DNA from 2 places in the Mucilaginibacter sp. RCC_168 genome. Region 1 is predicted to be linked to the other one. Evidence: riboswitches for the same ligand, from Rfam matches in the RefSeq annotation. Region 1 holds a riboswitch; the other holds the start of a gene.
The links. Region 1 has a riboswitch for S-adenosylmethionine ahead of AB6735_RS20655 (peroxiredoxin family protein). Riboswitches for the same ligand answer to the same signal wherever they lie in the genome.

Region 1 (7,908 bases):
ACGGATCCTGTCATTAAAAAAGCCTACTTCAAATCCCGCTTCTGCAGAGGTTGTGGTTTCTGGCTTTAAATTAGGATTAAGGTTGAGGCTATTGGCACTTTGCTGAGGGTTTGAACCAAAGGGAGCAGTAAAATCATATGTATTTAGCAGTTTGTATGGGTCAGTGTCTTTACCAACTTTTGACCAGCCACCACGAAGTTTTAAATAGCTCAATACATCGCTCTTGATATCCAGCGCTTCTGATAATATCAAGCTTCCGTTAACAGAAGGGTAGAAGTATGACAGACTGGCTCTTGGAAGTGTAGATGACCAATCGTTGCGTGCAGTAACGTTTAAAAAAGCATAGTTCCTGAATCCAATCTGGCCCGATGCAAAATAGCTATACCTTTTAGATTTGTAATAAGCGCTTGATGATATCAGCGGATCACGGGAGTTGCTTAATGTATACAAACCATTAACAGCCAGTTTGGGTGCCTTTTGATCATGATTCTCTAATAGATTTACCCTGATATTACCACCTATTAAGGCGTCGATTGAAAAATCATCGTTTAACTTTTTGGTATACTGTAACCGGCCTTCGGTGTTGGTTTCGGTAACATCGTAAGCATCTTCTTCATATGAGCCAAAAGGAGTACCATTAGTACCATAGGCTATTTTGATCTTGCGGCGGTCGTTATAGTAATCAGTACCGGTACGGAAGTTTGCCGATAATCCGTCGATGATCTTATAGTTCAATTCCGCGCTACCGATAAAACGGTTCTTTGTTTGTCCAACTGTATTTTCATAAGCCATAAAATATGGATTGCTGTAATAGCTGTTGTTCCAGTTAAAGGTATTGCCATTGGCATCCAAATAATTTTTTAACTGACTTACATCAACCTGGCGACCAAACCATGTAAATTGCAGCATAGTACTGGTAGCTCTTTTACCGCCTGAGCCTGGCAAATTGGCGGCATCATCTTTAATATAGTTAGCAATGGTGGTTAAGGTTAGTTTAGGAGTGATCTTGTAAGTGGCATTCAATATAAATGAGTTGCGACCCTGTTCGGAATTAGGAATAACCCCGGTTTGATGCAGATTATTATAACCTAATCTGAAATCATATTTATCACCTGAGCTTGCCAGTGAAATACCATTATTTAATGTTACACCTGTTTTAAAAAAACTGCGTACATTATCTGGATGGGCTATAAAGGGAACGGGTGTACCGTTTGAGTTAAATTGAGGGATCAGCTGACCATCCAGGGCAGGACCCCAACTTTCATCCACGCCATCATTTACACCACCGCCTTTACCATCCACATAGCTGAATTTGCCGTTTGAACCCTGACCGTATTCATTTTGATACTTGGGCAGACCCAATAAATTGGAAAACGAAGTATTTGAATTAATATTAATTCCCAAGCCTTTGGTGCCTTTTCCACTTTTAGTTTTTATTAAAATTACACCATTAGCAGCTCGCGAGCCATAAAGTGCAGCAGCATTAGGCCCTTTTAGCACAGTAAGTGATTCAATATCTTCTGAGTTAAGATCTGAAATAGCATTGGCAAAATCCCTTGAACCACCGGTTCCTAAAAACTGGCTGTTATCAACGGGTAAACCATCAACTACAAACAAGGGTTGGTTATTACCTGAAATAGAGGTTTCACCACGGATGATGATACGTGATGAACCCATATCGCCCTGGCTGTTGGTTACATTTACACCTGCTATTTTACCGCTTAAAGCATTCACCAGGTTGGTTTCCTTGGCTTCGGAGATATCCTTTGATTTTAAACCCTGCACGGCATAGCCGAGCGTCTTTTTATCTTTGGATATGTTGAGCGCCGTGATCACCACCTCGTTGAGGGCGTTTGCCTGTTCTTCTAAGATGATACGGAACTGGGCGTCGCTGCCGGTAACGGGTATTTCTTTAGTGGTAAAACCAATATAAGTTATCCGTAACACGTCATTTACCTTGGCGCTTAAGGTAAACTTACCGTCGCTGCTGGTTTGTACACCGTTGGTTGTTCCTTTAACAGAAACACTAACGCCGGGCAAGGGTAGCCCGTCTGACTTGGCGGTTACCACTCCGCTTATTTTAACAGATTGCGCTGCAACCGTTTGGATGAAAATAAAAGGCAACAGTATTGCCAGTAGTAGTTTGTAATTTTTAAACATGGTAATTGATTGTGAATGTTAACGATACCATACAGCATCCGAAAAAATGAAAGGCTTAGTCATCCGCAGATCTGATGACCCGGTGATCTATAGCATTCCCTTAACTGTAAATTTTTGATTGTTGGGTTTGTGTTGCCTGAGATAAAAAGCCTGACCGACCTAAGCAACGCTGTAAGTTAACAGCAGCAACACATGTTTTGCATAGATGACATAGGGGTAGAAGCAGATGTTAAAGTGTAAATGTTCAAAACAGAAGCGTTGTTTAAGGTTATGTAATTTGTTTTCATATCCGGTGTGATTGTTGATTAAATCGATATAGCATTGTGTGACGACAGGATCAACGACACATGCCTTATTATTTATTTTAGTTTACAGACGCGGTTTTGTTATTCACCAAAGCGTCGACCACTTTAACCATTGAGGCAAACTCATACTGATCATACAGGCGGGTGAGATAAACGATGCGGCCCTCGCGGTTGATGACTACATTGCGGGTAACACCGCTCTTTTTTTTGGCAAACCTTCCAAAAATTTCGGCACCAGGATCAAGCGCCAGATCATAGGTGATCTTCATGTCGCTGTGAAACTTCTGCACTTTTTTCAAAGGCTCATCACGGTCTACGCCAATCAATATCAGGTCCTGGTCTTTGTAAGCTTCCCAAATGTCTTTTTGCAGGTGTGGCATTTCCTGGCGGCATACACTGCACCAGCTGGCAGTAAACTGAAGTATCACTACTTTACCGCGTAACTGCTTTAAAGTTGTTGTGCTGCCGTTGGTTAATACCAATTCAAAATCATCTGGGGCCTGGTCGCCAACTTTTACCAGATAACCACGATCGATATTAGCCGAATCTACAGCCTGTACCGATTGTGCCTGGACGGCAACGCCGGTGGATAGGAAAAGAGAAACTATGAGTAAAAGTTTGTTGTTCATTGAATTTATTAAATAAGGCCCGCTATAATTAAGCCGGGGATAAAAAATTAACAGATTTCAATTAAACAGAAATAATGGAGAGGATATCAGAACAGCCTATAGCTGTATATGTGGACGTATCATTATCTTTTCTGCAAATAATGGCAGATAGGAATTAGCACCTTTATAACAATCTGTACAGGTTGCTAAGACATCACAGGGCCTTTCCCTCAGTCTTTCTGGATAATTAAAAAATGAAATAAAGAACGATTTCGGCTGCAAACATATAAATAATTCTATTAAATCCATAGACTTTATATCGATTTGGTAATTTTCGCTTATTTCTTACAATTGGGTGGCAAAAGGAGAGAGGGAGATAGATGAAATAGAGTAAGTCATCCTGAACTTATTTCCAGATTCCACAAGACTGAGCACCCTTAAAAATAGATGGCGGGTAAAACAAAAGATCAGGAAAACGATTAAGTAAATAATTCAAATGTTTTTGAGAAATATGATCTTAAAAATAAGAGATTTGTTTTTGATCTGCTGTCAGGTCGCTTACCAATTATACCTTCTGCTCACTATGCAATTAAAACGTAGCATTTACTTGTTAGGCTTACTAACCTTTGTTTACGCGGATAATTTCGCCCAAACCACAGCCACTAAAAAGCAACTGGATGAGGTTGATTATGTTGATCCGTTAATAGGTACTTCTCTAAAAGGTTTTGCCAAAAATTTTGAGGAAGGCAATGGTGGGGGCGGCACCATGCCCTGCGTAAACGTACCCTTTGCCATGACCAACTTTGTAGCGCAAACCCGCGAAAACAAAATGAGCTATATGGTTTATCACTATGAGGATAGTAGGGTTATCGGGTTCGCGGCCAGTCACCAGCCCACCGTTTGGATGGGCGATTACGGCTATGTATCAGTGATGCCGCAGGTAGGTAAATTACGTGTTTTACCAAAGGAGCGGGTACTTTCCTTCAGCCATAAAGATGAGGTGTCCAAACCTTATTACTATTCGGTAAAGCTAAAAACTACCGAGGCAGAGAAGATCAAAGCCGAAATAGCGGGCGCTAATACCTGTGGTATGTTCCGGTTTACTTTTCCCAAGGCCGATCAGGCGCATATCATTATCCAGGGTATCAACCTGAACCCCGAACTGAAGGACTGGGCCAATGATTATACCGTACGGATCAAAAAGCTAAAAGGTTACGTGCACGTAGATACGGTAAATAACGAAATAACAGGTTATAACCCCGACCGGCAGTCGGCACAGTTAGGTCCTGAGTTGAAGAATTTTAAAGGGTATTTTGTGATCAGGTTTAACAAGCAGATCAAAAAATATGGTACCTGGGACAAGCAGGTGATCAACAAAGGCAGTCATGAGCAATATGGTACCCGGATGGGGGCCTTTATATCGTTCCGTACCAAGGCTAATGACGAGGTGAGGGTAGTAGTAGCCACGTCGTTTATCAGCCTGGAGCAGGCCCGCGAAAACCTTAAAAAGGAGATCCCTGACTGGGATTTTGACCAGGTAGTAAAAAACACGCGCGACCAATGGCAACAGGCCCTAAAAGCAATACAGTTAAGCAGGGTAAGCAGGGATCAGCGGACGATCTTTTACACCGCTTTATTCCATACCATGCTGTTTCCGAGGCAGTTTTCGGAATATGGTAAATATTACAGCGCCTTTGACGATAAGGTGCACAAAGGTGAATCGTACAATGATTATTCGCTTTGGGATACCTTCAGGGCGTTGCACCCGCTGCTGACGCTTATCCAGCCGAAGAGGGTTGATGGTATGGTTCAATCGCTGTTGCAGATGTACCAGGAGGGTGGCTGGATGCCGATGTGGCCAAATCCAACCTATACCAATATTATGATAGGTACTCACGCAGATGTTGTTGTGGCCGATGCCTATATAAAAGGTTTCCATGGTTTTGATACCAAACTGGCTTATGAAGCGCTGCATAAGGACTCGTACGAAGCCCCGGATGGCGATGCCCACAAACGCTGGGGCGACCGTGACCTTTGGACGAGCTTTGAAGCCCGTGGTGGCCTCACCAACTATCATAAATTAGGCTTTATACCCGTAGATAAAACCCGGGAATCGGTTTCGCGTACCATTGAGTATTCTATTGATGATTATGCTGTAGCCCAGGTGGCTAAAGGTTTAGGCAAAGACGACGACTATAAACAGCTGATGGCCTGGAGTAAAAACTATCAGAATGTGTACGATAAGGCAACCGGTTTTATGGCTCCCCGTAATTCCGACGGACATTTTTCGGCCAAGCCGGATTCGGGTTTTACGGAAGGAACCAAGTGGACCTATACCTTCGGCGCCATGCATGATATTCCGGGAATGATCAAATTAATGGGCGGTGAAAAGGCTTTTGCCGATAAACTGAGCCAAAATTTTAGCGAGGGCCACTATCGTGCGGACAACGAGCCTGGTCATCATTACCTGTACCTGTTTAACTATTGCGGCATGCCATGGAAAACGCAGGAGCTGGTTCGGGAACATACTTCGACACAGAACTTCAGGAACGCGGCTATAGGTATCAACGGAAATGATGATTGCGGCCAGACTTCGGCATGGTATATTTTTAATGTGATGGGCTTTTATCCGGTAGCGCCTGCGTCTGGAGTTTACAGTATTGGTGCGCCACAATTCCCATATATAGTTTTGAACCTGCAGCATAGCAAAAAGCTGATCATTAAGGCTACGGGTCTCTCTGCCAAAAATAAATATGTAAAGGAAGTAAGCTTTAACGGTACGCCAATAAAAGATTTTACCACTTCGCACAAACAGATCAGCGAAGGGGGAACGTTGGCATTCACCATGACCGATAAACCACAGAAGTTATAAGAATCGAAAACTGCTTAGTTGGTGGCACGAGTAGAGTCTCTGACTACCAGTTTGGATGGGAGTGTGATATTTTCTTTTTCTAACTGTATAGGCTTCCCTGCCAGGTGACCGAATAATAGTTCAGCGGCTTTGCGGCCCATATCATATGCCGGTTGTAAAACCGTAGTAAGTGGTGGGTTTAGGATGGCCGCGGTGATCTGGTTGGTAAAACAAACCACTTTGATATCATTAGGGATGTTTAGTCGCAGCTCCTCGCAGGCCAGGTAGGTGGTAGTGGCCAAATGTTCAACCGTAGCGATGATGCCATCAGGCTTTACGGTGATTATATGTTCTTTTAAAACAGCAATGTTTTCCTGGTTATACTTATTGGAGCAGCTGATAATATTTTCTTCTTTGGATTTCACCTGATATTCGGTCAGCGCCTTTTTATAGCCACCCTCACGGGCCTGCAAGATAGAAGGATAGCCTTCAATAGTAACCAGCGATATGTTTTTACAACCCCGTTCAAGCAGGTGTTTGGTGGCCATGTAAGCACTGTTAAAATCATCGGTTTTGATCTTGGCGGTAGGAATATCCTCACAAACCCGGTCGAAAAAAACAATGGGTACACCTGCTTGCTGTAGCTCCTGTATGTGGCGGATATCTTTGGTATTGCTGGCAACAGACATGATCACGCCATCAACACGGCCACTGCTCAGGTCGTTGAACATCTGCGCTTCACGCTCGTAGCTATCATGGGTTAAATAAATAAGGGCGTGGTATTTTTCCTGGCCAACAATACTTTCAATGCCATTGATAGCCTGACTAAAAAAACTGTCGGCAATCTCGGGGATGATAATGGCAATGGTGTTGCTTGATCGTTTGCGGAGGCTGCTGGCGTAAGGATTGGGTACATAGTGCAGCAATTTGGCGGTTTCTATAACCCGTTGCTTAGTTTCCTCACCTATGTCATGACTATCCCTGAGTGCCTTTGATATAGTTGCAATAGATACATTTAACACCTTAGCCAGTGTTTTCATGTTTACTTTGTTACTTTTTGCTTCGGCCATCGGGGTATTGGTTTTCGGGATTTTAATTGTCTGTTAGGCGATTTTTATCGCTAAACTATAAAAAAGTTTAGCAAGGTAATAAAAATAGCAGGCAAAATAAGCGTCAACAGATAGCTGTCACCTTTACAGTTTAAGTAAACGTTTAAGCAAATAAATACGGGATTTTTGATAAATCTGATTCTAAAAATGGACAAATTTGTATAACACAGCTATAAAAAACCAGCTATAAAGGATTGTTTACCAATTATATTTCCTTTTAAATTATAACATCATGAGCAAGATAATCGGAACGCCAGAACAAGGCCCTCTAAATTCCATAGAAGAATGGGAAGATGATTTATTAGTTCGCTATCCTGATGCAAATTCCATTGCAGCCGGCAGGGATACGCAAGCATATCGTGACTACGAAGCTACCACAAAAGATAGTGTGAGGGAATTTTATCGTTTACAGCACATTAATCAAACCTACGATTTTGTATTGCAAAAAAAACAGCAATATCTGTCGTTTGATAAGCAAGAAATGACGGTTTGGGAAGCCTTTGATTTTTTAAATCAACTGGTTGACGACTCCGATCCGGATACCGACCTGGATCAGTTACAGCACTTGCTACAAACATCTGAGGCTATCCGTGCAGACGGTCGCCCGGATTGGATGGTGCTGACCGGCCTTTTCCATGACCTGGGTAAAGTGTTATGTCTGTTCGGCGAGCCTCAATGGGCAGTTGTAGGTGATAGCTACCCGGTAGGTTGTGCTTTTTCTGACAAAATCGTCTACTCCGAATATTTTGATCAGAACCCTGATCACCATGACCCTCGTTACAATACCAAATATGGCGTTTATGAGCCAAATTGCGGTTTAGAGAATGTACACATGACCTGGGGGCACGATGAGTATATTTACCATATCATGAAGC
Region 2 (7,908 bases), on a different contig from region 1:
AGTTCTATAATTTTTCCTTTTACATCTGTTTTAAAAAACGATGTGATGATATTTGTTAATGCTTCTGTCTCAATTAAAAACCCATCATGACCATAAAATGAATCGAGCTCGGCAAAGGCTGATTTTGGGATATGATTAAATAAATACTTCTGTTCTTCAAGCGGGAACAACACATCCGAATGAATGCCGATCACCAAAGTACGTGCTTTGATCAAACTCAATGCTTTTTCAACTCCATTACGGCCACGCCCCACATTATGTGAATCCATGGTTTTGGTTAAGTACCAGTAACTGTAGGCGTTAAACCGGTTCACCAGTTTCTGTCCCTGGTAGCTTTGATAGGTCGACGCACGATAATCATCTACTTTATCATCACTTTCTTCCTGCTGGGTTATGGAATAAGTTTTATATCCACGATAGGAGAGCAGGGCGATACTTCTCGCCGCTTTAAGCCCTTTTTGGCCACCATCTGGTGTATTGGCATAAAAAGTACGGTCGGTAGTAATAGCGAGGCGCTGAGACTCATTAAACGCGATACCCCAGGGTGAATGACGGGCGTTGGTAGCAATAAGGATCAGGTTTTTGATCCGTTCAGGTTCTATAATAGCCCACTCTACCGCTTGTTGGCCACCAAGTGAACCACCTATAAGGATATGAATATTTTCGATCTGTAAATGATCTGCCAATAACTGATGTGCTTTTATAATATCCCTGATGGTAAACTGCGGAAATGCCTGAAAATAAGGTTGCCCGCTTACCGGATTGATGCTCAAAGGATTACTTGTACCATAAGGTGAACCTAGAATATTCGCGCACACAATAAAATGTTCTTCAGGGTTAAAAAGGAACCCGGTACCTACCAGGCCTTTCCACCAGTCAAACACATCGGCATTGGCTGTAAGTGCATGACAGATCCAGATCACATTGTCCTTCGCTTTATTTAACCTGCCATAAGTATGAAAACCAATTTCCAGATCCTGTATCTGCTGACCCGATTCAAATTCAAATGCTTCTGTGTACTTAAATATTTCTGTATTCATTATTTTATTATTCGAGTTTTAAGCTTGAGTTTAAGTTGCCAACTCACCACTCACAGCTCACCACTCACTATTATACTAACTCTGCAGCAAGCTGCTTTACTTTGGCAAATGCCTGTTCAAAATCGGCTTTGATATCATCAATGTGTTCGATGCCTACCGATACTCTTAATGATGTTGGCGTAACCCCGGCTGATAACTGTTCTTCGTCAGACAGTTGCTGATGCGTTGTGGCCGATGGCTGAATGATCAGCGTTTTGGCATCACCCAGGTTAGCCAGATGGCTTACCAGTTGTAAACTGTCGATAAAATGACTTGCTTGTTGTTTATCACCTTTGATTTCAAATGACAACACCGCTCCAAAACCGTTTTTTAAATATTTTTTTGCCAGCGCATGATATGGTGATGACTGTAGTCCCGGATAGCTCACCTTCGCTACTTGCGGATGCTGCTCCAGCCATTTGGCCAGTTCCAATGCATTATCTACATGGCGTTGTACACGCAAAGACAAGGTTTCCAAACCCTGGATGTTCAACCATGAATTAAATGGCGATTGTGAAGGGCCAAAGTCACGTAAACCTTCAACACGGGCGCGTATAATAAACTGAATGTTACCAAACGGGCCATTGATACCAAATACATCAGCAAATACCAAACCGTGATAGCCTTCGGATGGTTCTGTAAACTGAGGGAATTTTCCGTTACCCCAGTTATAATTACCACCGTCAACAATAACACCACCAATACTGGTACCATGACCGCCTATCCATTTGGTAGTTGATTGCACCACAATGTGAGCTCCGTGCTCCAGCGGTCGAAAAAGATATCCGGCTGCGCCAAATGTATTATCAACAATAAGCGGCAGGTCATGCTTTTTGGCTAACGCGGCTACCTTTTCAAAGTCAGCTATCGCATATCCAGGATTACCAATGGTTTCCAGGTAAATAGCTTTGGTTTTATTATCAATTAAAGCCTCAAGGTTTTCGGCTGTATCATCTTTTGCAAAACGTACGTCGATGCCCAAACGCTTAAAAGCTACTTTGAATTGATTGTAAGTACCGCCGTAAAGAAAAGGTGAGGTAACAAAATTATCACCGGCCTGCAATATATTATTTAAGGCTAAAAACTGCGCAGCCTGGCCCGATGCTGTAGCCAAAGCCGCAACACCACCCTCTAAAGCCGCCACACGTTTTTCAAACACATCTGTAGTAGGATTCATTAAACGGGTGTAAATATTACCAAACTCTTTCAGCGCGAAAAGATTAGCCCCATGCTCCGCATTTTTAAATACGTATGACGTGGTTTGGTAAAGCGGCACAGCACGTGAACCAGTGGTCGGGTCGACTTCCTGACCTGCATGTAATTGTAGGGTTTCGAATTTTAAATTGTTGGCAGACATGGTTGTAAGATTGAAATGTGTTTAATTAATTTTTTGACGATTTGATGGATTTTTAACCTGCCGGTAAATAATCTTTACCAGTTGTTGCAACACGTGTGTTTTTCGGGATCAGAAAAAGAAGACGTGTTAAGTCGATCAGCAGCAGCAACACATACAAATACCGCTAATATTTAAGCAAATAGGTTGTATGTTACCGTTTGAGGTATTAAAAATGTTGTACTGATTAAATTTAATTAAACTTTTCATGGTTATAAATTTATATTCCCCGGGGTTATTTTCCGGGACAGGAATTGGCACCTTCTCCAATTTTGGAGGGTTGCCAGCGGGTCATTGAGCCTGATCTCTCGCCGCTTCTTTATAAATCAAAACCCGAACTATCGCGGGGAATTGATCAATGGTATCGCTACCAAATATTGTTGCAAATATAGGGTGATATATATTGAAATTCCAAATTAAATTTTTCTTTAAGGTAAAAGGCGAAAGGTTAAGGGCGAAAGATCTCGTTTTAATATTCGTAAAAATGACCTTTTGCCTTTCACTTTTTACCTTTATCCTAATTCAATGCTTGCTCTAAATCCGCTATCAGATCATCTATATGTTCTAAGCCTACAGATACCCTCAATAGGTTCCGTGGTGTTTTAGTATCCGGCCCCTCAACAGTTGCACGGTGTTCCATCAAGCTTTCAACACCTCCCAGACTGGTGGCACGGGTAAATAAGTTGAGTTTGTTGATGATATTATGCGTATCATTTTCATCGCCCTTAATAATAAAAGACAGCATGCCACCAAAAGCCAGCATTTGTTCTTTAGCTATGGTGTGTTGCGGATGCGATGGCAGGCCCGGATACATTACTCGCTCAACCATGGGATGCTGTTCTAAAAACTCAGCCAACAGCTGCGCGTTCTGTACGTGACCTTTAACGCGATAAGGTAATGTTTTAATACTGCGGGCCAGGTAATAGCAATCGGTTGGGGAGGGGATGGCACCACCCATTTCCTGTACCTGGCGTATTTTTTGCCACCATTCGTTTTTTTCGGCAGTAATTAAAGCGCCACCCATCAGGTCGCTGTGGCCGCCAAAATATTTGGTTGCTGAGTGCATCACCAGATCGGCACCCAAAGCAAGTGGTTGCTGGCATATCGGAGTAGCGAAAGTGTTATCGCAAACCACTTTAATCCCCCTGGCTTTAGCAATAGCCACAACCTTTTTAATATCAGTTATCTTGAGCAATGGGTTCGACGGCGTTTCCAACCATATTAAACCGGTTTCGGGTTTAATATGCTGTAGCAACAGCTCCGCATCGTTTACATCAATAAAATCAAAAGTTAAAATACCAGCAAATAGGTTTTTGAGTTGATTGCGCAAACCATGATACATATCATCAGGCGCTATAATATGCGTCCCTGCAGGCAACGATTGAAATACTGACATACCTGCCGCGTTTCCCGATGAAAATGAGGCAGCGTCAACGCCGTTCTCTAACTGAGCTAATACATTCTCCAAAGATGCCCTGTTAGGGTTTGATGAACGGCTGTAGATATGCCCGCCAGGGAAATCACCATCGATACCGCGTTCAAAAGTGGTAGACAATATAATAGGTTGTATCACGGCTTTTGATGATTCGTCCTTTTTATTCCCGGCGTGTATAGCTATAGTTTCTATTTTCATTTGGCCAAATTAAATAAGATTATTTTTATAAAATGTAGCGGAGGAAATATTTTTTGCGTAATAGTTTAAAAACCTATATCATGAAAGCGCTATACTTATCCGTTATCATTATTTTAATTTCAATAACCGGCTGCAAAAAAGATAATATCGCCAATGAAAATGAGTTTAACAAAAGCTATAATGCCTGGTTGAGCTTCAAGAAAGGCTCTAATAATTCCTACGTTTATACTACAAACTTTGGATCATGGACAGGTTATGGTTCAGAGACCAAAATTGGGGTAATTAACGGCAAAATTACTTCTCGGGATTTTACCGCTGTTCGGTTACGAAGGGATGGTACCAATAAGCAGGATACCGTTTCGCAATGGCATGAAGATGCCGATCATATCAATACTCATCCTAATGATGCTGGTGAATCACTTACTTTAGATGGTGTTTATCAAAAGGCCAAAACGGTTTGGCTTAAAGCCGATAAGAAAAATAACGATATTTATTTCGAAACCAAAAACAATGGCATGATATCCAGTTGTGGTTTTGTTAAGAAAGGATGTCAGGACGATTGTTTTAATGGTATAACTATTGACTTAATTAGCCCTGTGCAATTTTAGTGTCATTTACTTCTGTCAACTTTGCAATGAATTATCTCATAAAGCATAATTTTATGCTTTTTAGTACATTTGCGCAAAGTTTTTTCCATGGAAGCTGAAGGTAATTTACAGTTATTATTACAAAATCCGGATCTATCCGCTGATTTAAAGCACATTGCCGAAAAAGTTCTGAACAACGAACGCATCACCTTTGATGAAGGTGTGATACTATACGAGCAGGGCGACCTGGGTTATCTGGGCGTTTTGGCCAACTACATCCGCGAAAAACGGCATGGGCATAAAACTTATTTCAACCGTAATTTTCATATCGAGCCTACTAATTTGTGTGTTTACGACTGCAAATTTTGCTCCTATTCACGCCTGCTGAAACAAAAATCAGAAGGCTGGGAGTACACCATGGACGAGATGTTTAACATGGTAACCAAATATGATGGCGAACCGGTAACTGAAGTACATATAGTAGGTGGTGTTTTGCCACAATATGATGTACCTTTTTACCAGGAGCTTTTTAGCCGCATCCGTGCGCATCGTCCGGAACTACATATTAAGGCGTTAACACCGGTTGAATATCATTACATATTTAAAAAAGCCAAAATTGACTATGCTACCGGCATGCGCCTGATGCAGGAAGCTGGTTTACAGTCGATCCCTGGCGGTGGTGCCGAGATTTTCCATCCGGAAGTACGCGACCTGATATCCAAAGATAAATGTACTGGCGATCAGTGGCTGGCTATACACGAAGAATGGCATAAACTGGGTGGCCGCTCCAACGCTACCATGTTATATGGGCATATCGAAAAATTTTGGCACAGGGTTGATCATATGGAACGCTTACGCCAACTTCAAGACAAAACAGGAGGCTTCCAAACGTTTATTCCGCTAAAATTCCGTAACCAGGATAACCAGATGTCGCATGTACCGGAGTCAACGGTAGTTGAAGATTTGCGTAATTATGCAGTAGCACGTATTTATTTGGATAATTTTGATCATATTAAAGCTTACTGGGCTATGATCAGTCGTACCACAGCGCAATTGTCATTGAACTTTGGGGTTGATGATATTGATGGTACACTGGATGATACTACCAAAATATATTCTATGGCTGGTGCCGAAGAACAGCACCCGGGCATGAGTACAAAGCAACTGGTGGAACTAATAAAAAATGTAGGCCGGCAGCCAATTGAGCGCGATACTTTATATAATGTAGTAACCGACTTTACTAATTTTGAATTCCCGGAAACTGAGCCAAAACCTCAGTATTATAAGTTACCCGTAATTAACTAAAAAGCTTAAAGCGGAAGGCTCAAAGCCTAAAGCTATAAACTCAGCACAAATCAAGCAAAGAAAGCCTTAAGCTTTGGGGCTTTCTGCTTAAAAAATGAATGATACAAAAAACCTTATATATAGTTCGCCACGGCCAAACAGAATTGAACAGGTTAGGGGTTGTACAAGGGCGGGGAATGGATACCGATTTAAATGATGAAGGGCGTAAGCAGGCTTCGCAATTTTATGATGCTTATAAAAGCATCCCTTTTGATAAAATATACATATCAGCGTTAAAACGTACCCAGCAAAGCATACAGCCTTTTATTGATCTGGATATTCCATATCAAAAATTATCAGGTTTGGATGAACTGGCCTGGGGAATACATGAGGGGCAACCTGCTACTGCCCAAAACAAAGCCGCCTTTTTACAGATCATGCGCGACTGGCTCGATGGCCGTTTAGATAGTAAATTTGAAGGCGGTGAAAGCCCTAACGAGGTAGAGATCCGCGAACGTGAAGCGCTTGATGTGATCATGAGCCATCCCGAAGAAAAAACCGTACTGATATGTATGCACGGCCGGGCCATGCGCCTATTGCTTTGTATCCTGAGCGGAAAACCCCTTACCGAAATGGATACTTTTCCGCACCAGAACCTGGTTTTATATAAGGTAATATATGACGGCGAAAAATTTGAGATCGTCGATTTTAACAACTCCGAACATTTAAAACAATCCTGAAAGAGAGCATTTCTGTGAATAAAATAAGAATATCAGCTGTAAGCTACACTAACACCAAACCCTTTATATACGGCATCCAGCATAGTGGAATATTAGATAAAATTGAATTGAGCTTGGATATGCCGTCAGATTGTGCTCAAAAACTGATTGACGATGTGGTGGATATAGGTCTCATCCCTGTAGCCGCCACCCTGAATTTACCACATTGGGAAATCGTATCTGAATATTGCATTGGAGCAGTAGGCGCTGTAAATTCGGTATTTATTTTTAGCAACTGCGATGTAAAAGATATCAAATATCTTCAGCTCGACCCGCAATCGCGTTCATCGAACAACCTGGCGCGAGTTTTACTAAAAAACTACTGGAATATAAGTCCGGAATTGATCAAAGACGCTACTGATTACAGCGAATCTCAGGAAACCAATACCGCCTTTGTGCAAATTGGCGATCGCACTTTTGGCAAAAAAGAGAAGTATAAATATGCATATGACCTCGCCGAGGAATGGCAAAACTTCACCGGTTTACCATTTATGTTTGCAGGCTGGATAGCTAACAAACCCATTCCTCAGGATTTTATGGACGAATTTAACGCTGCCCTGAAATATGGCCTCGAACATAGACAGGAGCTTTTCAAAGAATTACCGATGCGGGATGATTTTGATATACAGGATTACCTGATGCACAAAATTGATTTCGATCTTACCGATGAGAAAAAGAAAGCGCTTTATATGTTTTTAAATTATATAAAGGCATTGTAAGGGCTTACTGACTTATTTTTTTATTCAAAGAGACGCGTAATTGCGTCTCTTTTTGTTTACACATTTTTAATATTGTAAAACCTTCCGGGTTAAAATACATTGATTATATTAAAACAATTAAAATCTGTGAATCAATGAACACATCATTAAAAGGACAAACGGCGCTGGTTACCGGTGCTGATAGCGGTATTGGTAAAGGTGTAGCCCTGGCATTGGCTGGAGCAGGCGCAAAGCTGGTTATCAACTATGCTCACAATCACGATGCTGCCGAGGCTACTGTTGCTGAAATAAAGGCTGCTGGCGGCGAAGCATTTGCGGTACAGGCCGATGTAAGCCATGAAGACCAGGTAAAAGCAATGTTTGCCCAGATGTACGCACAATACGGTACCGTTGATATATTGGTGAACAATGCCGGCTTACAAAAGGATTCCAGG

Region 2: another riboswitch for S-adenosylmethionine. It lies ahead of AB6735_RS14135 (O-acetylhomoserine aminocarboxypropyltransferase/cysteine synthase family protein); the one in region 1 lies ahead of AB6735_RS20655 (peroxiredoxin family protein).

What each region holds. Positions count from the first base shown of each region.
Region 1 is NZ_JBFUPN010000022.1:81,539-89,446, reverse strand. It holds gene AB6735_RS20660 (SusC/RagA family TonB-linked outer membrane protein) at 1-2,160, opposite strand, end outside; gene AB6735_RS20655 (peroxiredoxin family protein) at 2,525-3,094, opposite strand; SAM riboswitch class I at 3,214-3,323, opposite strand; gene AB6735_RS20650 (GH92 family glycosyl hydrolase) at 3,657-5,945, shown strand; gene AB6735_RS20645 (LacI family DNA-binding transcriptional regulator) at 5,960-6,994, opposite strand; gene AB6735_RS20640 (inositol oxygenase family protein) at 7,266-7,908, shown strand, end outside.
Region 2 is NZ_JBFUPN010000013.1:140,343-148,250, forward strand. It holds gene metX (homoserine O-acetyltransferase) at 1-1,040, opposite strand, end outside; gene AB6735_RS14135 (O-acetylhomoserine aminocarboxypropyltransferase/cysteine synthase family protein) at 1,111-2,436, opposite strand; SAM riboswitch class I at 2,690-2,800, opposite strand; gene AB6735_RS14140 (PLP-dependent aspartate aminotransferase family protein) at 2,990-4,105, opposite strand; gene AB6735_RS14145 (hypothetical protein) at 4,186-4,713, shown strand; gene mqnE (aminofutalosine synthase MqnE) at 4,801-5,997, shown strand; gene AB6735_RS14155 (histidine phosphatase family protein) at 6,096-6,716, shown strand; gene AB6735_RS14160 (menaquinone biosynthetic enzyme MqnA/MqnD family protein) at 6,731-7,474, shown strand; gene AB6735_RS14165 (SDR family oxidoreductase) at 7,609-7,908, shown strand, end outside.